Acidisarcina polymorpha: one gene and its partner. The protein of the gene in region 1 interacts with the protein of each later gene in a pairwise test. Links are inferred from orthologs where the notes say so. Each region holds a gene or a part of one and is shown on either strand. Other genes may lie near its edges.

What was found.
Region 2: the proteins of pheT (region 1) and secD interact in binary tests that used the Escherichia coli proteins (3 or more experiments, as listed by UniProt). The link is inferred for Acidisarcina polymorpha from one-to-one orthologs.

The regions. Positions count from the first base shown.
Region 1 is NZ_CP030840.1:5,382,850-5,390,389, reverse strand. What follows is about bases 1,874-4,779. They hold pheT (phenylalanine--tRNA ligase subunit beta), read left to right. Parts: upstream 1,874-2,231; coding sequence 2,232-4,328; downstream 4,329-4,779. Other genes in these bases: ACPOL_RS22880 (hypothetical protein), read left to right, coding at 4,517-4,779; ACPOL_RS22890 (four helix bundle protein), read left to right, coding at 1,874-2,182. Outside these bases: ACPOL_RS22900 (hypothetical protein), read left to right, coding at 260-484; pheS (phenylalanine--tRNA ligase subunit alpha), read left to right, coding at 551-1,657; more of ACPOL_RS22890, read left to right, coding at 1,823-1,873; more of ACPOL_RS22880, read left to right, coding at 4,780-4,798; ACPOL_RS22875 (cell division protein ZapA), read left to right, coding at 4,806-5,150; ACPOL_RS22870 (TlpA family protein disulfide reductase), read left to right, coding at 5,271-6,308; ACPOL_RS22865 (prolipoprotein diacylglyceryl transferase), read left to right, coding at 6,726-7,487.
Region 2 is NZ_CP030840.1:2,448,085-2,453,457, forward strand. Bases 1-2,961 are described here. They hold secD (protein translocase subunit SecD), read left to right. Parts: upstream 1-653; coding sequence 654-2,270; downstream 2,271-2,961. Other genes in these bases: tgt (tRNA guanosine(34) transglycosylase Tgt), read left to right, coding at 1-95; yajC (preprotein translocase subunit YajC), read left to right, coding at 333-641; ACPOL_RS33500 (hypothetical protein), read left to right, coding at 2,267-2,428; secF (protein translocase subunit SecF), read left to right, coding at 2,497-2,961. Also shown: more of secF, read left to right, coding at 2,962-3,456; ACPOL_RS10620 (energy transducer TonB), read left to right, coding at 3,607-4,344; ACPOL_RS10625 (MotA/TolQ/ExbB proton channel family protein), read left to right, coding at 4,438-5,178; ACPOL_RS10630 (ExbD/TolR family protein), read left to right, coding at 5,347-5,373. UniProt on the Escherichia coli protein: Part of the Sec protein translocase complex. Interacts with the SecYEG preprotein conducting channel. SecDF uses the proton motive force (PMF) to complete protein translocation after the ATP-dependent function of SecA.

The sequences.
Region 1 (7,540 bases):
GTTCCCAGGACGGTCTGGATGTCGCTGCAGACGCGAGCACAAGCGCAGGTGGTCAGGAGGCGCGAAGATCCACAGCGGGCTGAGAGCCTGGGGACGAGGGCCTCGGATAGGATTTGGTCTCTTCCTGCTCCCAAGTTGAAACACCGCCTGGGACCGGCACGTTTTTAGGCAGAAAAGCATTCAAGTCTTGGCGCGCTTCGCCGAAGTTCATAGTAGGGCTTTCGGGCCCTCGAAAGATTGAGGAATCAGGAGCGCCGCCATGCAGATTGAAAGTATTGCGTCATCTATCACCGGCACCGCCGCGATCAGTACCGCTGCTCGGGGGAGTGCCTCCGCTGGCAGCACCGCGCAAAACGCGATTGTCGAGCAGACGTCTTCAGGCTATGAGGCCTACGTCGCAGCCCCTCCAGGTCCGGTGGTGACCGGTTCGAGCATCGAGGCGGTCGAGCTGCGACTTAATTCCACCATTCAGTTTCAAGCCTAGAGGGTAAGATCTGGCACTGTTGGAGGCTAGAGATCGGTCGCTCTGGGTTATTCTCAGAGAGATATCATGTCGCAAAACCAGATTCCGGAACTCAGTGGCTTCGGAGGCGATGACCTCGATGCCGCGTTCGCCAAAATCGTCGATGAAGTCCAGGATTCATCGACGAATCTCACCGACGACGAGGCAGTTGAGCAGTTTCGCCTCCATTGGCTCGGCCGCAAGCAAGGCCGCCTGAAGGCCATTAGCGACGCTTGGCTGAAGTCCGCTCCAGCCGACGCTAAAAAGCATATCGGCCAGCGCTTCAATAAACTGAAGGAAGAAATTGATCGCCGCCTTGAGTCCGCCGGCAATGTCGGCATAAGTCGCGCTCAACTAGCTGCAGAGGCCATCGACGTCACCCTTCCCGGACTTCGACGTCCGCTCGGCGCCGAGCATCCGCTCATCAAGACGATGAACGAGATCGTCTCCGTCTTCCAGGCGATGGGCTACTCGGTCGGGGTTGGTCCGGAAGTCGAAACCGATTACTACAACTTCGAGTCGCTCAACTTCCCCCCCAACCACCCCGCCCGCGACACCCAGGACACGCTGGTCATCGCCAATCAGGAGCGCAAGCCGCTGCGTGACCGTTTGCTGATGCGTACCCACACCTCGCCCGTGCAAATCCGCACCATGGAGCGGCAGCCGCCGCCGGTGCAGATTGTCATTCCCGGCAAGGTACATCGCAACGACGCCGCCGACGCCACACATTCACCGATCTTTCATCAAGTCGAAGGTCTCTGCGTTGGCCCTAAGATCACCTTCTCCGACTTGAAGGGCACGCTCGACCACGCGATGAAAGCCTTCTTCGGCTCGAGCGTCAAGACGCGCTTCTTTCCTTCGTTTTTCCCCTTCACCGAACCCAGCGCCGATGTCCAGATCAGTTGTATCTTCTGCGGAGGCACGGGATGCCGTAAATGCAAACACTCCGGCTGGATCGAGTTGCTCGGATGCGGCATGGTCGACCCCGCCGTCTTCGCCTTAGTCCAAGCCAAACAACCGGGCTACGATCCGAAGAAGGTTAGCGGCTTCGCCTTTGGTATGGGCGTCGAACGTATCGCCATGATGAAATACGGCATCAGCGAGATCGGGCAGCTGTATTCGGGAGATATGCGATTTCTGGAGCAGTTTGCGTGAGCGGAAGCTAAGGGCCGGCTAGCTAAAGACCGGATTAGCTAAGAAGCACGTAGCTAAGAACCGGACAGCTTGAGAACAGAACAGCTAAGAGATTGTTATTTAGCGGAAATGCGTGTTGTTTTGAAGACTCGTCAGTTTCGAGATCTGCAGGTTTGGCAAAGGTCGATGAGGCTTGCGAGAGACGTCTACACTTATACGAACGACTTTCCTAAACACGAGGTCTTTGGCCTTACCGGTCAGATGAGACGCGCTGCCGTGTCAGTTCCGAGCAATATCGCCGAAGGGCGCGGAAGAGCATCCGACAAATCATTTCGTCTCTTCTTGACCCAAGCTCAAGGCTCGCTGTTTGAGCTTGAGACTCAATTGCAACTTGCCGCTGACATTGGCTATTCAGACCCAGCCAATGCCAACAAGCTCATGCTCGAATGTCAGGAGATCGCGCAGATGCTGCATGCATTTATGAGAACCTTGAAAACGAAGGAGAAATCAACCACAAGCCTTGGCGCCGCTAGCCGCCTAAGCTAACCGCCTTTTAGCTAGCCGCTCTTGAGCTGACCGCTTCTTAGCTGCCCTTATGAAAATCCTCTCCAATTGGCTCCGCTCTTATCTACCCGAACTCGAGCTCGCCGACAAGAAGCTCGCCGAAGACCTCACCCTCCGCGGCATCGCTGTTGAAGGTATCTTCGACTTAGGCGCGCATGGCTCCCTCTTCGATATGGACATCACCACCAACCGTGTCGATGCCATGAATCACTACGGCATCGCCCGCGAGATCGCAGCCATTTACAATTTGCAACTGCAACCATTGCAGATTGAGCTGCCAGCCGCTCGGCCGGTGAATGATCCATACCCCATCACCATCGAAGCGCCTGAACTCTGCGGCCGCTTCACCGCTCGCGTCCTGCGCGATATCAAAATCACTCCATCGCATGGCCTCATCGCTGAACGCTTTCGCCTGCTCGAACAAAAACTCATCTCGAACGCGGTCGACGCGACCAACTACGTCACCCTAGCCATCGGTCAGCCCACCCACACCTTTGATCTCGACAAACTCGAAGGCGGCATCGTCGTCCGGCTTGCCCGCAAAGGTGAGCGGCTCCGCACCCTTGATGGAGTGGAGCGCGAGCTCGATCCCGACGACCTCGTCGTCGCCGACCACTCGAAGCCGCTCGGCATCGCCGGAGTCATGGGCGGCTGGGATTCAATGATCACTGCCGAGACCAGGAACATCCTCGTCGAGGCCGCGTGGTTCGATCCCGCCGCCGTCCGCCGCAGCGCCCGCCGCCATGGCCTGCACACCGACGCCTCGCACCGCTTTGAGCGCGGCGCCCACTTCAATGCGCCGCCCGTCGCTAACGCGCTCGTCAGCCAGATCGTGCTCGAAGCGGGTGGCGAAATAGAAGGCGGCCTCGTCGACATCGTGATCCTCGACGCCCAGGCCCGCGCCGCCAATCGTCCAGCGATCAGGCTCCAGGTTAGCGAAGTCCAAAGAATCCTCGGCGCTACTGAAGACCCGGCAGGTATCACCGCTGAGACTACCGAATCCGTTCTCAGCGCCCTCGGCTGCAAGCTCGAGAAATCCGGTGGAGACGAATATGCAGTCACCCTCCCCAGCTGGCGTCTCGACCTCGACCGCGAGATCGATCTCATCGAAGAAGTGGCCCGCGTCTACGGCTATAACCGTTTCGCCAATACTCTGCCTGACTTTGCCGGCTCGGTTGTCGAGTTGCCCTTTGCCGGGAAAGAACAGACCCTGCGCCGCACGCTGCTCGCCCTCGGCTGGAACGAGGCCGTCTCGAGCACCTTCTGTTCTGTAACCGACGCGGTTACCTTTGCACCGCAGCCCGACTCCGCCGTCAAGATCGGCAACCCGCTCAACGAAGAAGCCGGCATGCTTCGCCCGTCGCTGGTGCCCGGCATGTTGACCATGCTCGGCGGCAATCTGAATCGCGACATTGAAAATGTGGCCCTCTTCGAGCTGGGCACCGCATTCTCCGGCACTACCGATAAGGTCGAGGAACGCCCAGCATTAGCCTTCGGCGCCACCGGGCACCTCGGCGCAAGCAGTCCCTTCCATCAGCCCGAGGCTGTTGACTTCTACACCCTCAAAGGAGCTGTCGAAGAACTGCTCTCCAAGTTCTCCGCTCGATCCAAATACATCGACGCCTTCCCCATTGAGTCTGGCTTGCTGCCTGAGTGGCTCCACCCTGGTCGCGCCGCCCGCGCCGTCATCGACGGCATCACTGTCGGCTATTTCGGCCAGCTTCACCCTAACGAAGCCCAGCAGCGAAAGCTCAAACAACCTGTCTACATCGGCGAACTCTATCTCGACCGCCTCTACCGCCAGTCGCTCCGCCAACCGGCCGCCGGCGAACTCTCGCGCTACCCCGCCGTTCGCCGGGACTTCTCCTTCGTCTTCCCCGACATGGTGAAGTGGGGAGAGATCGACGCAGCGCTCGAGTCCCTTGCCATCCCCGAACTCACGGCCATCGAACCCAAAGAGGTCCTCCGCGACCCCAAGGGCCTGCGCATTCCCACAGGTCACTATTCCCTCCTGATCGGAACCGTCTTCCAATCCGAGGCCCGCACTCTCCGCGATGACGACCTGCAGGCATTTTCTTCCGCAATTGTCCAGGTTTTGAAGTCAAAAGGAGGCCACCTTCGAACTTAGGTTCTCGCGATCGAAACCTTCAAAAAGGACACCGCTTTCTCTCCAGAGGCGATCGCAGTCGAAGAGTGGCGGAGGGCGCCTTCGCATTCCGGCTTCGCGCACCACTTCTGTCAATAGGGGAGGAGATTTCCTCATCCGCCCGCAAGCTATACTTCGATCAGACAGTTTCAGCGATTAAAGAGGTCTTGATGTCCACCCTCGCCTTTCAGGCCCCCGATACAAGTGCCGCCATTGACGATTTCACCGCGCTCGAGCAGCGTGTTCTGAAGACTGTCGAGCTCCTCAAGTCGGAACGCGCGGCTCGCGCCGCAGCCGAGGCGCGAGCCACAGAACTACACCAAAGCCTAGAAACCCAGACCGCCGAACTGCTTCGGGTCGAGTCCGAGGTGGAGGCATTCAAGAACGAGCGCGACCTGGTTCGTGGCCGCATTGAACGTCTGCTTGGACAGCTCGAAGAAATAGGATCCTGAAACGCGAATGGCCGATCACTCCTCCACTCACCCCGGCGACGATAGCGTCACCGTCGACATCTACGATCAGGCTTATCGGCTTCGCGGTCAGGACTCCGACTACATTCATCATCTTGCAGAGGTCGTCGACGCGAAGATGAGGCTGGTCGCCTCGCAGGGAAAGACAGTGGATTCGCTGCGGGTGGCGGTGCTTGCGGCCCTCAACATCGCCGACGAACTTGCGCGCACAGAAGAAAAGCTTCGCGAACTGAACGGCAGCTTGACTGCCACGGAAAGCGATATCCGCAACCGCGCTCATTCGCTGAACGGCCTCCTGGATTCATTGCTAACCGAAGAGCGCCGCATCGGCTGACCTGCGAACCGACCCGGAACAGAGTCGGACAATGGTGCACCTCTCGAACTGAAATAAACGCTCCTCGCGGGCGAACCATGCTACCCTCCGGAAGGTTTCATTTCCTCTTTGAGGAATCGCTTGAATCGCTGCCTGTTCTTTTGCCTGCTCTCTTTTTGTCTTGCAACTTCCGAAGGTCGATCCGGACCCACCGACCCCAAAGCCCAGAAGTCCTACGCTGAGGCGAATGATTTGCTGAAACGGCATAAGGATATGTGGGCGCTCGATGCTTTTAAGAGAGCCGCGAAGCAGGATGCAAACTGCGCTGCCTGCGACCAGCAGATCATTACCCTTGGTTTGAAACTCGACGACTATAAGGCGGCGTTGGCTGCTGGAGAGCACATCGTTACGCTGGTCCACAACCAAAAAGATATTGCGACCGCGCACTTTCTCTTTGCCACTGCACTCCTCCGGGCGGGGACAGCGAAGCATAAGGATGACCTGCTTTCGCGCAGCGGACAGGAGTTCCAAGCCGCGGTTCTCGCCGATCCGACCTTGCATCAAGCTATCTTTGGCGATGCCATGACTATGGCATCGCTCAATCAAGATGCCGCCGCGAAGACTCGATTTGCCGACTACCTCAAGGTCGCCGACCAGAATGCGATTGACTTCAAGCGTGCGCAACGCTACAGCGAACGTCCCGAGTTGGTCCGTGCTCAGATGGCGCCTGCATTTACCGTCAAGACGATCGACAATCGGGTGGTCTCGCTCGACGATCTCGCGGGCAAGGTCGTTCTCATCGACTTCTGGGCGACCTGGTGCGGCCCTTGTCGCGAAGCCCTGCCTCACCTCAAAGAGATCGCCCGCAAGTTTGCCGGTCGACCCTTGGTCGTGATGAGCATAAGCCTGGATAGGGACGACGCCAAGTGGCGGAATTTTGTGGCCAAGAACGAAATGACCTGGATTCAGAGCCGGGACGACGGCTTCCAGGGTCAGGTGGCCCCTCTGTTCGGCGTCCATGCCATCCCTGCCACCTTTACCATCGATGCCGACGGAGTACTCCAGGACCAGCACGTTGGCGATTCGGCAATCCAAGACAAACTCAAGAAATTGACGGCTCGCGCCCAGGCTCTACAGAACCAGGTCCAGGCGCAAGTCCATCCGGCTGGGGGATCATAAGTCGTTCTTCTCAAACGTTCCGAATTGGGCAAGGTGGAGCGGTTCCGGCAATAGGAATAAATCGCGGCTGCTATCGACTTGCAATACCGCTCCACTCCCGATAGCATCCAACTCAGAAACCGGCCTGCAAAGCAGGTAGGTGGTCAACTCTGGTTGAACCTTTAATCATTGAACAGGGGCTCGACTCGATAAATCGGTTCTGTGTGCCGCGTCCGCCAGTCCGGAATGCCTAATGAACCGCGGAGAGCCCCACCGTCTTAGGACGGGTTCACCAGAGTACTTACCTACGGCCCAGTGGGTCGGTTTTGTTGTTCTCGACAGCGCTGTAGCTCAACAGGAATTGTCATCCTGATTGAAGCTGGCGTAGCCAGGCGCGGTTGAAGGATCTGCTCGGTTCGCCGATTTACAATCGCGAGAGTGTATCCCCGCCTCTTCCAGTTTGGTCCGATCTCCATTCCCACCGCCGGAGCCTTTGCCGCCATCGGCATCCTCGCGGCGCTCTCCGCCGCGAGAATTACCGCGCGGCGCCTCGAGCTTGATCCCGAAAAAATCTGGGACCTCGGCATCACCGGCATCCTGACCGCCCTCTTGGCTCCCCGCCTCATCCTGATTTTCAGCAACTGGAAGGACTTCACCGCCCATCCGCTGTGGCTGATCGGCGTGTTCAGCGTTCGTTCCGATTCCGCCGTCGTCGGCGGATTGGCCCTCGCACTCACCGCCATGCTGGTCTTCGCGCTCGCTACCCGCCTGCCCTTGCGGTCGACCCTCGATGCGCTCGCCCCCGGCTTCGCGCTCGGCTTGGCCATCGCCAGCATCGGAGAATTCCTTGCCGGCTCCGCCTTCGGGAAACCCACCCGGCTCCCCTGGGCCATCACCTACAAAAGCCGACTCGCCTCGCTTTGGTACGGAACCCCGCTGGGTACGCCGCTGCATCCAGTTCAAATCTACTCGGCGTTCGTGGAGTGTTGCATCCTCGTGCTGCTGCTCACCCTGATTGCGAAGCGCGATACATGGAAGATTCGCAGCGGCGAGGTCATGGGCGCGTGGTTGTTCCTTTATGCAACAAGCAGCTCCTGCATGAATCTCCTGCGCAGCGATCTGCCGGCAAACAGCTTCTTCGCCTCGCAGAGTCTAGCTGCCGGAATGGCGCTCGTTGGCGGATTGCTGTGGCTGTTCTAAATCTCCGCGGCCGGCAAGTCTTGTCAGCGACTGGGCTCCTCGCTGGTGCACTA
Region 2 (5,373 bases), 2.9 Mb from region 1 along the record:
TTGAGTTAGGAACCCTTCCGGCTCTTGTCGCACGGGTGCGCGCACGCTCTACAGGTGGCGCCAGTAGTGAGACTGAGCGGCCGGGTTCTCAGTAGGAAGCAGCAGGCAGACGGGTTGATCGAGCTCTCCCGGCAGCGGCCAGGGGAGTAGGCGCCATCCTCCCAGCCGTGTCGTTCTTCTCAGCCCTCGCACTCCGGTAGAATCAAATGGCCGAAGAGGTCATGGCACTCATACTGGGTGAAGAAGACTAGGGTTTTCCGGTACGCAAAATCAATATCGAGGGACTTGCCGGACTAGCGGGAGGGACCCGATTAGAAAGAACGTGTGTGTTGATGTCGCTCCTTGCATTCGCCCTTCCCGCTCTGCCGCCAGGCATTGTCTCGTTTTTGCCGTTCTTGCTCATCATCGTCGTTTTTTACTTCCTGTTGATCCGCCCCAATCAGAACAAGCAGAAACAATGGCAGGAGATGCTGAACAATCTCAAACCCGGAGATAAGGTGACGACGACCGGTGGCATCCGCGGTACCATCCTCGCTCTTCGCGAGGATGTCATCCAACTCCGCCTGCCTCCCGACAACATCAAGGTCGAAATTCTGAAGAGCGCCATTGCCTCGGTGACCACTCCAGAGGAAGGGAAGTAGGCCGGGAATTCCATGCGAAAAAACCTCAACACGAAAATCATTGTCATTCTGGCCGCTTTAGCTATTTGCGTCTTTGGCATCACCGGCATCCCGCATGGCGTGACACCGGCGGCGCTCAAAAATGCATTGGTTAGCCGGATCAATCTGGGCCTCGATCTTCGCGGCGGGACCCATCTGGTGTTGCAGGTCCACGTCGAAGAGGCGGTCGGCGCCACCGCCGATTCAGACGCGGCTCGCATCCAGACCGAGCTTCAGCAGGCTGGTATCACCGTAGGGTCGGTGGTTCGAGACCCGCAGCGCACCGACGCCATTCAGATTCAGGGTGCCCCGGCCGACCGGGTGGGCGACATCCGGACGACGTTGAACAATCGATACAGCTCCCAATACGACATCACCTCGAGTAGCGGAACCTCCTGGACCTTGACCATGAAGCCGACTGCGGTGAGGGACCTCGAACAGCGCACGTTGGAGCAGGCAATCGAAACCATCCGCACCCGTATCGATTCGTTGGGTGTCAGCGAACCGGTCATTCAGGAGTACAACCTCGGCAGCAACCAGATCCTCGTTGAGCTCCCCGGCGTGGATGACCTGGCGCGGGTGCATGACATTATTCAGTCAACTGCCCGGCTTGAAATACATGAAGTCCAAGGCGGACCATGGCCCGACGAGGCCGCCGCACTCCAGGCGCTTGGCGGCAATCTTCCTTACGACTCGGTGCTGCTCCATGAGCCCGCCGGGACCGCGAGTCCGAATAGTCCTGACCAGGTCTACCAGGTCAAGAAAGCGCCGGAGGTTGCAGGCACGGATATTCGCGATGCCCAGACCGGCCGCAATCCGAACACCAATGAGCCGCAGGTTGTCTTTTACTTGACCCATGCTGCCGGCGACCACTTCGCGGACTTTACCGGCGCGAATAAAGGCAAGAGTCTCGGCATCGTGCTCGATAACAAGCTCCGCGAAGTCGCAACCATTCGCGATCAGATTCGCGATACCGGCACAATCTCCGGCGGGGCGATGGGCGAGCAGCAGGCCAAAGATCTCTCCATGCTGCTGCGCACTGGCGCGCTGCCGGCCTCGATCAGTTATCTGCAGGAAAGCACCATCGGTCCCTCGCTGGGCGCTGATTCAATCCGCGAAGGCGTCATGGCTTCAGTTGTCGGCATGCTGGTCGTCATGGTCTTCATGCTCGTCTACTACCGCGGCGCCGGCATCAATGCCGACCTTGCTCTCTTTTTGAACCTCGTCATTCTGCTGGGCTTCATGGGCTACTCGGGATCGACGCTGACGCTTCCGGGCATTGCTGGAGTCATCCTGACGATCGGTATGGGCGTTGATTCGAACGTGCTGATCTTCGAGCGCATCCGGGAGGAGTTGCACGCTGGCAAGTCTCCTGCAGCGGCCGTCGACCAGGGCTTTGCTCATGCCTGGACGACGATCATCGATACTCACGTGACCACGATCGTTTCGGCTGCCATCCTGTTCATCTTTGGTACCGGCCCGGTGCGCGGTTTCGCTGTGACACTGACCATCGGTCTGCTCGCTAACTTGTTCACCGCGGTATTTGTCTCCCGGGTGATCTTCGACTCTAACCTCAACCGCAAGCAGCGCGGAGAGGCGCTTTCCATATGAGTGATCTTGAATCTAATCCGGCTCCCACCAACTCACCAGCGAGCATGAGTCTCCTTCAGGGCTGCATCTGGTTTCTCGGCGGTCTGCTGGTATCGGGAGCGGCGCTGTTGGCTCAAGCGGCCGTGCTGCACGCCATTGCCGAAAACAAGGCGAAGTAGCGATTTCGAATGATTACCAGCGAGGGTGCGGCAAGATGCGCCCCCAATTCAAGTAAGTAGGCGGATTCGTGGAACTGTTTCGTGGCGTTAATATCGACTGGCTGGGGAAGAAGTGGTACTTCCTCGCCTTTTCGCTGATCTTTAGCGTGGCAGGCGTCTTCAGCCTGCTCTTCTGGCATCATCTTCCCCTCGACGTGGACTTCCATGGCGGCACTCTGGTGCGGGTGAAGTTCGATCACCAGCCGGATGCCGACCGCATTCGCCAGGCGGTTGACCGCGCCGGCATTCACGATGCGCGCATCACTACCTATGGCCCCGCTCAGAACAACGAAGTCATCATCGCTCTGGCCCAGCGAGATACTCACGAGACCTCACTCGATGCAGGCCGTGCCGCGATCGTGAACGCGCTCAAGGCAAACTACCCTCAGAACAACCCTGAAGTGCGCAGCGTTGAAATCGTCGGCCCGCAGGTGGGTTCTGCGCTTCGTAACCAGGCGTTGTTGGCTACGGGCTATTCGCTTGCTGGCATGCTGGTCTACCTGTGGTTCCGTTTCGAGCTGATCTATGGCGTCGCCGCGGTTGTCGCGGTCTTCCATGACACGCTGATCACGGTAGGCTTCTTCAGTCTCTTCAATATGGAGATTTCGCTCACGGTCATTGCCGCGATCCTGACCCTTATCGGCTACTCGATGAACGATACGATCGTCGTCTTTGACCGCATCCGAGAAAACCTCGCGGTCTCGCGCCGGGAAAGCCTGGCTGACGTTGTGAACCGGAGCATCAACCAGACTTTGAGCCGGACGGTCTTGACCTCCGGCCTCACTTTCCTCACCGTCCTCTCGCTGTTCTTCCTCGGTGGCGAGGTCCTGCATCCATTCTCCTTTGCATTGGTGGTTGGCATTCTTATTGGCACCTACTCGTCGATTGCAGTAGCCGCCCCCATGCTGGTCGCCTACCAACAATGGCGAACCTCTAAGGGGAAGGGCCGGGTAGCTGCTCTTCCTGCAGCAAAAAGAAGCAGGGCCTGAACGAAGATCCAACTATTCTCGTTTGACAACTCGCGTCGGTAATATAAAATCCACTTTCTGCAACTTCTGTGGGATTCCCGTCCCGGGATCAAAATGAACGATCACGGTGTCTACACAATTCAGAACGAGTTGCACTCTGCGAGGTAGGCCATGTTTGAAGACAGCTTGGTGGAATCAGGCGGCAGGTTGAAGACTAAGAGCAAATGGTGGGCGATTGGCGCGTTCATCTTTAATGGCAGTATCCTGGTCGTTCTTATTCTCCTTCCGCTCTTGAATCCCGAAGCATTACCCACGCAGGCCCAGGCGATGTTGCTTGCGGCGCCTCCACCACCCCCACCCCCTCCGCCTCCTCCGCCTCCGACCCCTCCCGTGAAGGTTGTCAAGATACAGTCGGAAATGATGAATAACCAGCTGACTGCTCCCAGCAAGATCCCAAAGGTCATTAAGCAAATCACTGAGTCTGCCGCGCCTCCTCCGTCTGCGGGCGGCGTGGCCGGCATGGGCGGTGAATCCGGCGGGGCCGCCGGTGGCGTAATGGGTGGGATTCTCGGTGGTATCGGCACAGGAGCCCCGCCCGTCGTTAAGGCGGCAGCACCGAAGAAGATTGCCGTCTCGTCAGGCGTGATGGCGGGCAACATCCTGAATAAGACCCAACCCCAATACCCAGCCATCGCCAAGGCTGCTCGTATTCAGGGTACAGTCGTCCTCCAGGCCACCATTTCGAAGACGGGCACCATCGAAAACCTTACGGTCGTCAGTGGTCCTCCAATGCTCCAGCAGGCGGCCATGGATGCGGTGCGGTCCTGGCGCTATAAGCCTTATTTGCTGAATGGCGAACCAGTTGAGGTTGGAACTCAAGTCAACGTAGTCTTCAGCCTCGGCGGCTGATTCCCTGCCGCTGAGGTGTATTTCACCGCAACGGTCAATTTTCCGCAGTTCTTCTAGCTGTGTTAGTAGTTACTCCTTAGGAGGAAAGATTCAGTGATTCTCGCTCACCTCACTCAAGTCGCAGTTCACTCGGCAACCCTCAGCTTCTTCCAGGAGGCGCCGGCCGTTGGCTTCAGCCCTCTCGACCTCTGGCATAACATGGGTAACCTTGCCAAGGGCGTGGTTATCATCCTGTTCATCATGTCGATCTGGTCTTTGGCCGTCATCATTGACCGGGCCCTCTACTTCAGTGCCGCCAAGAAGCAGTCGCGTGAATTTGCTCCCCGCGTGGCTGGTGCGCTCAAGGAAGGCAAGCTTGACGAAGCCATCAAAGTCGCGGACCGCAACAAGAAATCTCATCTTGCCGAAGTCGTTACCGCCGGCCTCCAGGAGTTTCGCAACTACGGCAGCGGCGGCGCCATCAGCGAGGAGCAGATTGAGTCAAGTCAGCGTGCGCTTGAGCGGTCCGAGGCGATCGTTCATGCCAAGCTGAAGCGCGGCCTGGGCGGCTTGGCCACCATTGGTTCCACGGCTCCCTTCATCGGCCTCTTCGGAACCGTCGTCGGTATCTTGAACGCCTTCCAGCAGATCGCGACTCAAAAGACCTCCGGCATCGGCGCAGTAGCCGGTGGTATTTCGGAAGCACTAGTCACCACCGCTTTCGGCTTGCTAGTGGCGATCCCGGCAGTTATGACCTTCAACTATTTCACCGGTAAAGTGGAAGCTTTCGACGTCGAGATGGATAACTCATCGAGCGAACTGATCGACTACTTTATTAAGCAGTCGAAGCGGTAGTCGAAGAGCTTAAAGCTAGCTTCGGGCGAGATCACCGTTTATCGTGGGAGTGAAGAGCCGCCGATGCTTCTTCACTCTCCGATCTTCCGGTCGCTAGGCTTAAGCGCTCGCTTTTAAGTTCAATCGGGATCTGGGCTGGAATCAAAGATCAAGTATGGGGCGCAGTTAATGGCAATCAATAAGCGGGACGAAGGC